2 regions of the Paenibacillus sp. GCM10027626 genome follow, and region 1 is predicted to be linked to the other one. Evidence: riboswitches for the same ligand, from Rfam matches in the RefSeq annotation. Region 1 holds a riboswitch; the other holds the start of a gene.
What was found. Region 1 has a riboswitch for FMN ahead of ribD (bifunctional diaminohydroxyphosphoribosylaminopyrimidine deaminase/5-amino-6-(5-phosphoribosylamino)uracil reductase RibD). Riboswitches for the same ligand answer to the same signal wherever they lie in the genome.
Positions count from the first base shown of each region.

Region 1 (4,853 bases):
GGCATAGTGATTCTCTCCTCCGAATTGTAAATGAATTTGTACCCGTTTGTCATTACTCAAAATGAAGCATATGGCCGAGCTTGGCCTTTTTCGTCCGCAAATATGCAGCATTATCCTCGCGTTCGGGCATCTGGATGGGCACCCGTTCAATCACTTCGATCCCATAGCCCTCCAGGCCGCGAATCTTTCGCGGATTGTTCGTCATGAGCCGCATCTTGCGGATGCCGATATCCTTCAAAATTTGAGCGCCTATCCCGTATTCACGTAAATCAGGAGGAAATCCTAATTTAATATTCGCGTCAACGGTGTCGAATCCCTGCTCCTGCAGCTGATAGGCTTTCAATTTGTTAATCAGACCGATTCCGCGGCCTTCCTGGCGCATATAAAGCAGCACCCCATTGCCTTCCCGCTCAATTTGCTGCAGCGCTGCTGCAAACTGCGGGCCGCAATCACAGCGGCGGGAATGGAAAACGTCGCCGGTCAAGCATTCCGAATGCACCCGCACGAGCGTCGGTTTCTCCGGATCGATCTTTCCTTTTACCAGCGCGACGTGCTCCTTGTCATCCACTTTATTCGTATAAGCAACCGCCTGGAACTGCCCGAAATCTGTCGGCATATTGACCTCTACAACCCGCTCTACCAAACGTTCCTTCTGGTTGCGGTAATGAATCAGATCACGAATGGCAATGAGCTTCAGCCGGTGCCGTTTTTTAAATTCCAGCAAATCGGGCAAGCGGGCCATCGTGCCGTCCTCTTTAATGATTTCACAAATAACCGCGCCCGGCCGGGCCCCGCACAGCTTGGCCAAATCGACTGCCGCTTCCGTATGACCAGCACGCCGCAGCACTCCGCCTTCTTTGGCGATCAAAGGGAAAATATGCCCCGGCTTGCGGAAGCTCGCCGCATCGGCGGCAGCATCGATGAGCGCCTTGACCGTTAATGAGCGCTCGCCTGCAGAAATGCCTGTTGTGGTCGAGATATGGTCGACCGAGACCGTAAAGGCCGTCCCGTGATAGTCGGTGTTGTGCGCTACCATCGGCGGCAGCTCCAGCTGCTCGGCACGCTCCTGCGGAATCGGAACGCAGACGAGCCCTTTTGCCTCCGTAATCATGAAATTGATCATTTCCGGAGTAGCAAAATCAGCCAGCGCTATCAAGTCGCCCTCATTTTCCCGATCCTCGTCATCGACAACGATAACGGCTTTTCCTTGAGAAAGATCCGTCAAGGCGTCCTCAATTGTATCAAAAACCCACTTTTCCTCTGTCATCACTTGCTATCCCTCCGTTTCACAAAAATCCGTGCTCTGCCAAAAATGACGCCGACAATCGGTCCTTGTCCGTTCCCCCTGTCGAAGACTGGCTGGGACCGAAACGCGTTTGCAGTAAATGGTCGACATATTTGCCCAGAACATCGCACTCCACATTCACCCGGCTGCCTGCGTCTTTGAAAAAGAGAGCAGTCGCCTTCCATGTATGAGGAATAATCGCTACGGAGAAGGTTTGTTCGCCGCAGCCGCTTACTGTCAAGCTAACGCCGTCTATCGTTATAGAGCCTTGCGGTACGATATAGCGCATTAAGGAGGAATGATCCGCTTCGAAAGTAAAGACCACCATATTGCCCTCCGGCCCACGTTTCAAAATTCGGGCTGTACCGTCTCCATGTCCCTGAACGATATGGCCGCCAAACCGCCCGCCCGCCGCCATAGCGCGCTCCAGATTTAAAGGGTCTCCCGGGCGAAGCGCGTGCAGATTGGAAAAGCGGTATGTCTGCGGTGTAACGTCTGCTGCAAACAGCCCCCGCTCAAAGTTCGTAACCGTCAAACAAATGCCATTAACCGCAATGCTGTCGCCAACTCTCATATCGTCCATAATCGCTTTTGCTTCAATCACCAGCCGCATTGATTCTCCCTGCTTGCTTACATGCTGCAAACGCCCCACTTCTTCAATCAGTCCGGTAAACATCGCTTTATTGCTCCTTCCGCTTTGGCAAATAACCGGTCACACATATATCTCCGCCGAGCAGTTCCACCTGCATCCGCTCAAGCGGCACTGCGTCCGCCATCCGCTCGAAGCCCTGAAATACAAAGGCGCCTGGCGCATTCTCTCCGCCGATTAGCTTTGGGGCAATGAACAATACGAGCTTATCCACCAAACCCAGCTCAATCATCGCTCCACTCAGCTTGCCGCCCCCCTCGAGCAAAATTGAGGATATTTCCAGCTGGCCCAGCTGCCTCATTGCCGCATCAAGATCAACATGCGGCCCCGCTCCGCACACCAGGACGCGCGCACCTTGCTGTTCGAGCTGCCGTCTGGCATGCTCCGAAGCTTGCGCAGTCGTCAATACTATGACGGGGGCGGCCTTATCCTTCAGCAGTCTGGCATCAAGCGGCAGCCTGAGCCGCGAATCTGCAATAATGCGGGCCGGGTTCAGGCCGGGTACGGGCAGCCTTGTCGTAAGCTCGGGATCATCGGCGATGGCTGTATCGACGCCGATCATAATTGCGCTGTGCCGATGCCGCATCGCGTGCACTTTTTCCCTCGCCGCAGCGCCGCTTACGTAACGGCTGTCTCCCGTATATGAAGCAATCTTCCCGTCGAGCGTCATCGCCGTCTTCAACGTAACAAAAGGATAGCCCGTAACAATGTACTTGTTGAACGCTTCATTCAAGGCCTGCGCTTGCTGCTCAAGCACTCCGGCCTTAACCTCGATCCCTGCCGCGCGCAATTGAGCCAGGCCTCTGCCGGCAACCTGCGGATTTGGATCCTGACAAGCTACCACTACTCTTGCTACCTTGGCGGCAACCAGCCGATTGCTGCAGGGCGGCGTCCGCCCGAAATGGCTGCAGGGCTCAAGCGTCACATAGACGGTTGCCCCTTCCGCCTCATCTCCGGCCATTTGCAGCGCATGCACCTCCGCATGGCCTTCACCGCGGCGCAAATGCGCTCCCAGCCCTACAATGCGCCCTGACTTGACGACAACACAGCCGACAACCGGATTAATATCCGTCTGTCCCGATGCTCCAGCCGCAAGCTGCAGGGCGTACTGCATGTAAAACTCGTCACTTAAAACTGCCGCAGAAATAAAAAATCACCCCTTGTCGCATACAGCCGACGGAGTGATGGTAAAAGTGAATGAAGCATGCCAAAAAATATCCAAATAAGCCTGCGTTCCTTGTGAAAAAAAGAACAAGAATCGCAGTACTGGCAGATTGATATTAGCATGCTATCCTTCCTTCTCCCATCCAGACTATAACTGTCGGTCCCGGATTTGCACCAGGTCCACCGTCTCGCCGATCTATACGGCCGCGATCGTTTGGACGATTGCGGCAGCGAGCCGGGTCACGGACTGACAAAAGCAGCTGCTCTTGATCACCGCCGGTAGGGATTTACACCCTGCCCCGAAGAAAGTTGCATTATTTTATTGGAAAGTAACTAACGTTGACTGCAATCTTATCACTCGAAATCAAAAAAAGCAAGAATTTTCATCTCAGCGGATCTACGGTCCGGCAAACTGCCCAGAAGTGCTAGATCAATGCCCAATTTAATACGGGCAAGCATCCCTAATTGCCCGTTTCGAATACATTAGCATGAACACAACTTTAAGGAGTGATTATCATTGGCTTTAACACCTCAAGCTCAACCGCAGCGTCCTGACGGAATGCATCATCATGAGATGCATCATCATGAGATGCACACTCATGAGATGCATCATCATCATGTACACCATCACCATCATCACCATTACCATCATATGCACCCTATGCACCATATGTCTCAAGGCAGCTGGCATAGCGGACAATGGCAAAGTTCTGAAAGCGAGTCTCGTATGCGGAAAAGATAAATCTTACTTGAGGAGAAGGGCGCATATCCCTTCTCCTTTGTTTTTCGGCTGAGCTTGGAAACTTGTAATGAAATCAAAAAAGACGCCCCCGAAGGACGTCCCTCTGAATCTTACACAACTTCCACTGTTTCCATTTTGTCGCGGCCCTGGAATGCATCGATATGCTCCATGCCTTTGGTTACTTTGCCAAATACAGTGTGCCCGCCGTCCAGATGCGGCTGCGGCTGATAGCAGATATAGAACTGGCTGCCGCCTGTATTGCGGCCGGCATGCGCCATCGCAAGAGTTCCGCGCTCATGCTTATTAGGGTTGATTTCGCAATTAATCGTATATCCAGGTCCGCCTGTACCGGTGCCATGCGGGCAGCCCCCTTGAGCTACAAAGCCGGGAATGACGCGATGAAAAGTCAGGCCGTTGTAAAAGCCCTCATTGGCCAGCTTCTCGAAGTTAGCTACCGTATTAGGCGCGTCCTTGTCAAACAGCTCCAGTTCGATCTCCGCTCCATTTGCCATTTTAATTTTTGCTGTTTTTGCCATTTGTAGATCCATCCCTTCACAAAATAATTATCGATACAGAGTATCGTTTCCATTCACAGTACAAGAAGCAAACATTGCCATTATAGCACGAACAATCCGCCAAATAAAAGAGCTGTGCCTCTGTCGGTGCAATACACCGAAAGCCACGAGGCACAGCAATCTGTTTATTTACGTTGCTTTACTTGACAGCAGTCGTCGCTTGCTGCTTCATCCGCGCAGGGATAACATCATTGACGATAATATCCTGCAAAGATTCCCGCTGCACAACAATATCCGCTTCGCCATCTTTAACAAAAACAACAGCCGGTCGGCGAATCCGATTGTAGTTGCTGGCCATAGCGTAGTTATAGGCTCCTGTGCTGAATACAGCGAGCAGATCACCGATTTCTGCTTTTGGCAGCTGGCAATCGATAATGAGCTTATCGCCGCTCTCGCAGCATTTGCCGGCTACCGTAACCGTCTCCTCAAGCGGAGCAT
Region 1 is NZ_JBHTHC010000002.1:103,019-107,871, reverse strand. It holds gene ribH (6,7-dimethyl-8-ribityllumazine synthase) at 1-5, opposite strand, end outside; gene ACFQ0N_RS04190 (bifunctional 3,4-dihydroxy-2-butanone-4-phosphate synthase/GTP cyclohydrolase II) at 53-1,267, opposite strand; gene ribE (riboflavin synthase) at 1,287-1,961, opposite strand; gene ribD (bifunctional diaminohydroxyphosphoribosylaminopyrimidine deaminase/5-amino-6-(5-phosphoribosylamino)uracil reductase RibD) at 1,966-3,048, opposite strand; FMN riboswitch at 3,226-3,409, opposite strand; gene ACFQ0N_RS04175 (peptidylprolyl isomerase) at 3,951-4,376, opposite strand; gene lysA (diaminopimelate decarboxylase) at 4,555-4,853, opposite strand, start outside.

Region 2 (4,853 bases), on a different contig from region 1:
AATCGCATTTTGTTTCTTGGCAGCTGTCACTTCTAAAAATCTGCCGCAAGCCAGCCGCTGCAAACGACAACCGGGCCAAAGGAGCGAAGCGGCATGACATCCATCTACAAACAAGCGCTCGGAAATGATTTTCATAAGCTGCATCCTCGGATACAGGAGCGCTTCGGATTCAGCAGCGAAGACCGTGTTGCATCCATCGGTTACGGGGAGATGCGGCTAATCTGGTTTTCCAAGCTGGCCGCTTTGCCGCTGATGCTGGGGACGAAGCGACATATTATGTTTCCGAACGGGGGCAAGCATATTCCGTTTTCGATCGACAATTTTGCATATCGCGACCAGTATGGACGCGAAACTGTAACGTGGAACCGCACCTTCAAATTTCCGCGGAAGCTTCGGCATTTCGATGCAACCATGATCTTCAGCGAGCAAAGAAAGCGGATCGTTGACTACTTGGGCAATAAACAGCATTTAGCAGTAGATTTGGACATTTCGGCACACAGTAATGGCGGCATACAAATCCGTTCAGGCGAACAACGCTTTTATGAAGGATTTCTGCATTTTCGTTTTCCCAAGCTGTTGACAGGCGTTGCTAATGTATGTGAATGGTATGATGAAGAAGAGAAGCAGTATCGCATATCTGTCAAGGTAGACAATGCTGTCATTGGCACTGTTTTTCGCTACGAGGGCAGCTTTCAGGCAGAATTCGTCTGTCTCCGGGAAAATCGCATTCCGCTGCGGATGAGGCCGCTGCGCGAGGAATGGCGCGAATGAAAAAATAAGCCCGCAATTTCCTCATGTTTATGGGAGAAAATTGCGGGCTATTTGCTGTTATTTGAAGGTCTCAAACCTGGATCAGCTCCTTAAGCAGCTCTCGCAGTTCGCCATCAAAGTGCATCGTATCCTCGGTTTCGCCTTTAATTTTGATTTTTGTCACTTCGAGTGTGTAAGGGGTCGGTGTATCGACGCGGCGGAAGGTAAGCCGCTGTTTGTTCTCCGGCACTGTATTGTAGCCGAGCTGGTCAAAGCAATGGATGAAGTCTACAACAGTAGGCTCTTTGTTCTCCTCCAGCATAATGACCGCTCTTAATGCATGAACGTCCTGGCCTTTGGCCTTGAAGTAAAATAAGCACTCTTTCATGATTGTTCATTCCTTTCTTTTGTTACTTTTATAATAGTCGAATATACCTATTAATGCTGTGAAAAAAATCACAATTTCTTGTTGTTTTGCGGCTGCACATAGTCGTTTGCTGAATCGTCACAATTTGGTAAAATAGTAACGATCAGAGGGAGGTATGGGGTGAAAAGCGAAAAAAGGTTATACATGGCAAGTTACGGCCTGGCATTGATTCTCGCTGTGTTTGCGGAGGTAATGTGGCTGGGCGATCCGCTGCGCTGGGGACATTATTATTGGATTGACCAGCTGGAATGGCTGTCAAAGCTGCTTGCGCTCGTACCGCTTATATGGGCTGCAGCAGCTGTCTGCGGCTATTTTCTGGACCGGAAGGCAAGCAGACTGCATAAATTGCTGCGGCTGCTTATTGTCATCGGCAGCGCAGGTACAATAGCGTCGCTGCTGCGCAATATGGAGCAGGTGGAACAGGTTGCAGGCTGGGCGCTCTCTTCTTTGGCGCTGACAATAGCAGCGCTGTTCATCATTGAGCGGCGAATGCACCGTACCGGCAGAAGAAGTATCATACTTTTCACTGCGCTTGTCCTAGTATCAGCGCTGTTATTTTGGCCTACGCCATATGCCGTCACTTCACCAGGCTTTACTTTAAATATGAACCGCTATGCTCAGGTAGAAGGCGGGCAAGCTAAAGGCTCAATAGAAGGCGTGCTTATCATTGACCGGCCGGCCTTCCCGATCGATTGGCTTTATGCGGCCCTTTGGCCGCAGCTCGAAATCTACAAGCGGGACACGTCCGTATCGCTTGGCCAAATCCAGCAGATCGCTCATATTCAGCGGGCAGACGCGAACCAAATCAGCAGCGCGATCGCTTTGCAGCAGGCCGGTATCGGCCGCGGCGTTATGCCTACTGGCATTCACGTGCTGCGCATCGTTTCCGGTAGTCACGCTGAAGGCAAATTGCAGGCGGGAGACCGGATAATAGCTGTTAACGGTCAGACGACCGCTTCGGTTGAACAATTATATGATGTGATGGGCGGCATAGAGCCTGGCTCCAACACAATAGTGACGCTGGTCCGGAATAAGGATGAGATCGAGGTGGAGATTGAAACGCAAGCTGCGGCAGACGATGCCAATCGTTCCGCTTTTGGCATTGAGGTTGAAAACAGCGTTCAGGCGGATTTGCCCAGACTCGTGCAGTACCGCCCCTATCTGGTCTATCAAGGGGGACCTTCGCACGGCGCTATTTTAGCGTTAACGCTGCTTGACCAGCTGCTGCCAGAGGGCGTCACTTATGGCAATGAGGTTGCGGGGACCGGGACACTTAATGCAGCGGGCGACGTGGGGCCGATAGGCGGAATTGCGCAGAAGGCCTACGCGGTTGAGCGTTCCGGCGCGGATGTATTTTTTGTTCCGTCCGGTCAAGAAGAGGAAGCGCGGAAGTGGGCAAAGAAATTAAACATTGTCCCTGTTCAGCATTTGCAGGACATGCTGGATTGGCTGAAGCAGCATCCGAAATAAAGGCTGGAAGATAAGCAAAGACCCGCTGGTTAAGCGGGCCTTTACGGGAGGTACAGTGATTTAGAGGAAACCGCCGAAGCAGGTACAAAGGATAATTACCAACAAAATAAAAAGCACAAGGACTTGAGCCATGTTGCGGCGGGGACGAAACTCTTCGCGGACTTCAGACATTTTTGTATGCACCTCCTTTGTTTTGGTACAAGATAAGTTATTCGCTACTGTTGATGTGTGATTGTGTGTTTGTTGCAGAGATCTTTAATCTGTGTCAGTAACCTTAGTAGATTGTTGGCGATGATCTTAACAAGGATGAAAATCCTTGACTTTTTTGCTGGTATGATGCTAACTTAAATAAAGCAAGAAAATCAGTTGTATTTTACGTATTTTCAAAAAACAATTATATAAGGATCTTCGGGGTAGGGTGCAAATCCCAACCGGCGGTGACCTTTTCAAGTTGAAAAGTAAGCCCGCGACTCCCTTGCCGTTATTTGACAGGGGACTGATTTGGTGCAAATCCAAAGCCGACGGTAAAGTCCGGATGGTAGAAGATCAGCAATAAGCATATTGGCGCTTTTTGGAGCGTTCGATAGGTTTATTTGAGTGGTGCATCTTTGCAGCCGTTTGATCGGCTCATTTTAAGTGCCACGATGAGAGACATCCTGTTTGTTTTCATACTATGGATCGTTTCTTTGTGCTGAGCCCCTGTTTCGCAAAAATTTTGCGAGACGGGGCTTTATTTCTTCGTGCCCCCAATGGTTCTGCGAGGGGAGAATCATCATGCATAACACAAACGCATTACCCGCATTTTCGGCGCGCAAGCGTCTCATTCCGGCTTTTTGGCTCGTAGTAATCGGAGCGGCACTATGGGGTGTCGATCCATTGTTCCGCATTTTGCTGCTGAAGTCACTCACTTCAACACAAATTGTAATGCTGGAGCATGTCATCTTGTTTTTCATTGCCGCACCTGTATTATGGCGGAGACGAGCGGAGCTGAAGGGGATTCGCCTCGTTCATATCGGGGCCTTGCTCTTTCTGTCGTGGGGCGGCTCGGCCATTGCGACAATACTTTTTACACAAGGCTTAGCGAACGGTGACTTGAATGCTGTCTTATTGCTGCAAAAGCTACAGCCGCTAATCGCCATTATTCTAGCCCGCTATTTGTTGAAGGAGCAGTTGCCGCGCATGTTTGGGCTGCTGCTCGTCATTGCAATCGGCGGCACATATTTGCTGACCTTCGGCTGGACCATTCCATTCTCCGGTGTCGGCGACTTTGTCCAAATTGGCAGTCTATTGTCGATTGGCGCTGCCTTGCTTTGGGGCGGCTCGACTGTAATGGGACGCTTTATGCTTGGCAAGCTGTCTTATGAAACGGTTACTTCTTTGCGGTTTATTCTGGCACTGCCGCTGCTTTTCATCGTTACGATATCGGAAGGGGAGGGCTGGTCCTTTCCCGCCGTCATGCAGGATCAGGCGCTGGTCATTATAAATCTTCTTCTGCAGGCGCTGCTGCCAGGCTTGCTGAGCTTATTGCTGTATTATAAAGGCTTGAGCGCCGTCAAAGCCTCCTATGCTACGCTTGCCGAGCTGAGCTTCCCAATGGTCGGAGTTTTGATCAACTGGGTTGTGTTTCAGGAAGTTATTACATCTGCACAATTAATTGGCTTTATTATGATTTGGTCGACCTTGTTTATCATATCCCGGCAGCAATTGCCGTCTACTGCATAATTACGGAGAGAACGTGGACAATAAAAAAGATGGAGCAGATTCACTTCTGCCCCATCTTTTTATTTTGCCTAGGAATAAGGGAATTGAGAGGAATAGCCATTAAATTGCTGGTAAGTTTGATCCAGTTTCTGCTGCTCTTCGGCCTCGAGCTTATACCAGCCATTTTGAAACATCAGATTGTACAGGTCGCGTGCGCATTGATGGGTTTCGGTTAAAATTTGCATCATATCGTTATGAAGCTGCTCATGACTTGCTTCCTTTACGGCCATATTAAGACCGTCGGTAATATATTTGCATGTAGCCAGGCCATCGTTGACAAAGTCGCGATCGTTCATTTCCGGACCCTTCACTTTAGGCAACTGTCCACTTTGCGGGTTCGCAATTTGATTGTTTTGCATTCTGCTTTTCCTCCTTTGGATTAATGTACAGCCGGTTGATTTTGCGGCATTTTCGGCAAGCTTGCCATCGCCGCATTGTTATTGAC
Region 2 is NZ_JBHTHC010000001.1:597,248-602,100, forward strand. It holds gene ACFQ0N_RS02850 (SRPBCC family protein) at 1-97, shown strand, start outside; gene ACFQ0N_RS02855 (DUF4166 domain-containing protein) at 94-771, shown strand; gene ACFQ0N_RS02860 (hypothetical protein) at 842-1,138, opposite strand; gene ACFQ0N_RS02865 (S16 family serine protease) at 1,298-2,647, shown strand; FMN riboswitch at 3,048-3,198, shown strand; gene ACFQ0N_RS02870 (DMT family transporter) at 3,422-4,369, shown strand; gene ACFQ0N_RS02875 (spore coat protein) at 4,438-4,767, opposite strand; gene ACFQ0N_RS02880 (ferritin-like domain-containing protein) at 4,788-4,853, opposite strand, start outside.
Region 2: another riboswitch for FMN. It lies ahead of ACFQ0N_RS02870 (DMT family transporter); the one in region 1 lies ahead of ribD (bifunctional diaminohydroxyphosphoribosylaminopyrimidine deaminase/5-amino-6-(5-phosphoribosylamino)uracil reductase RibD).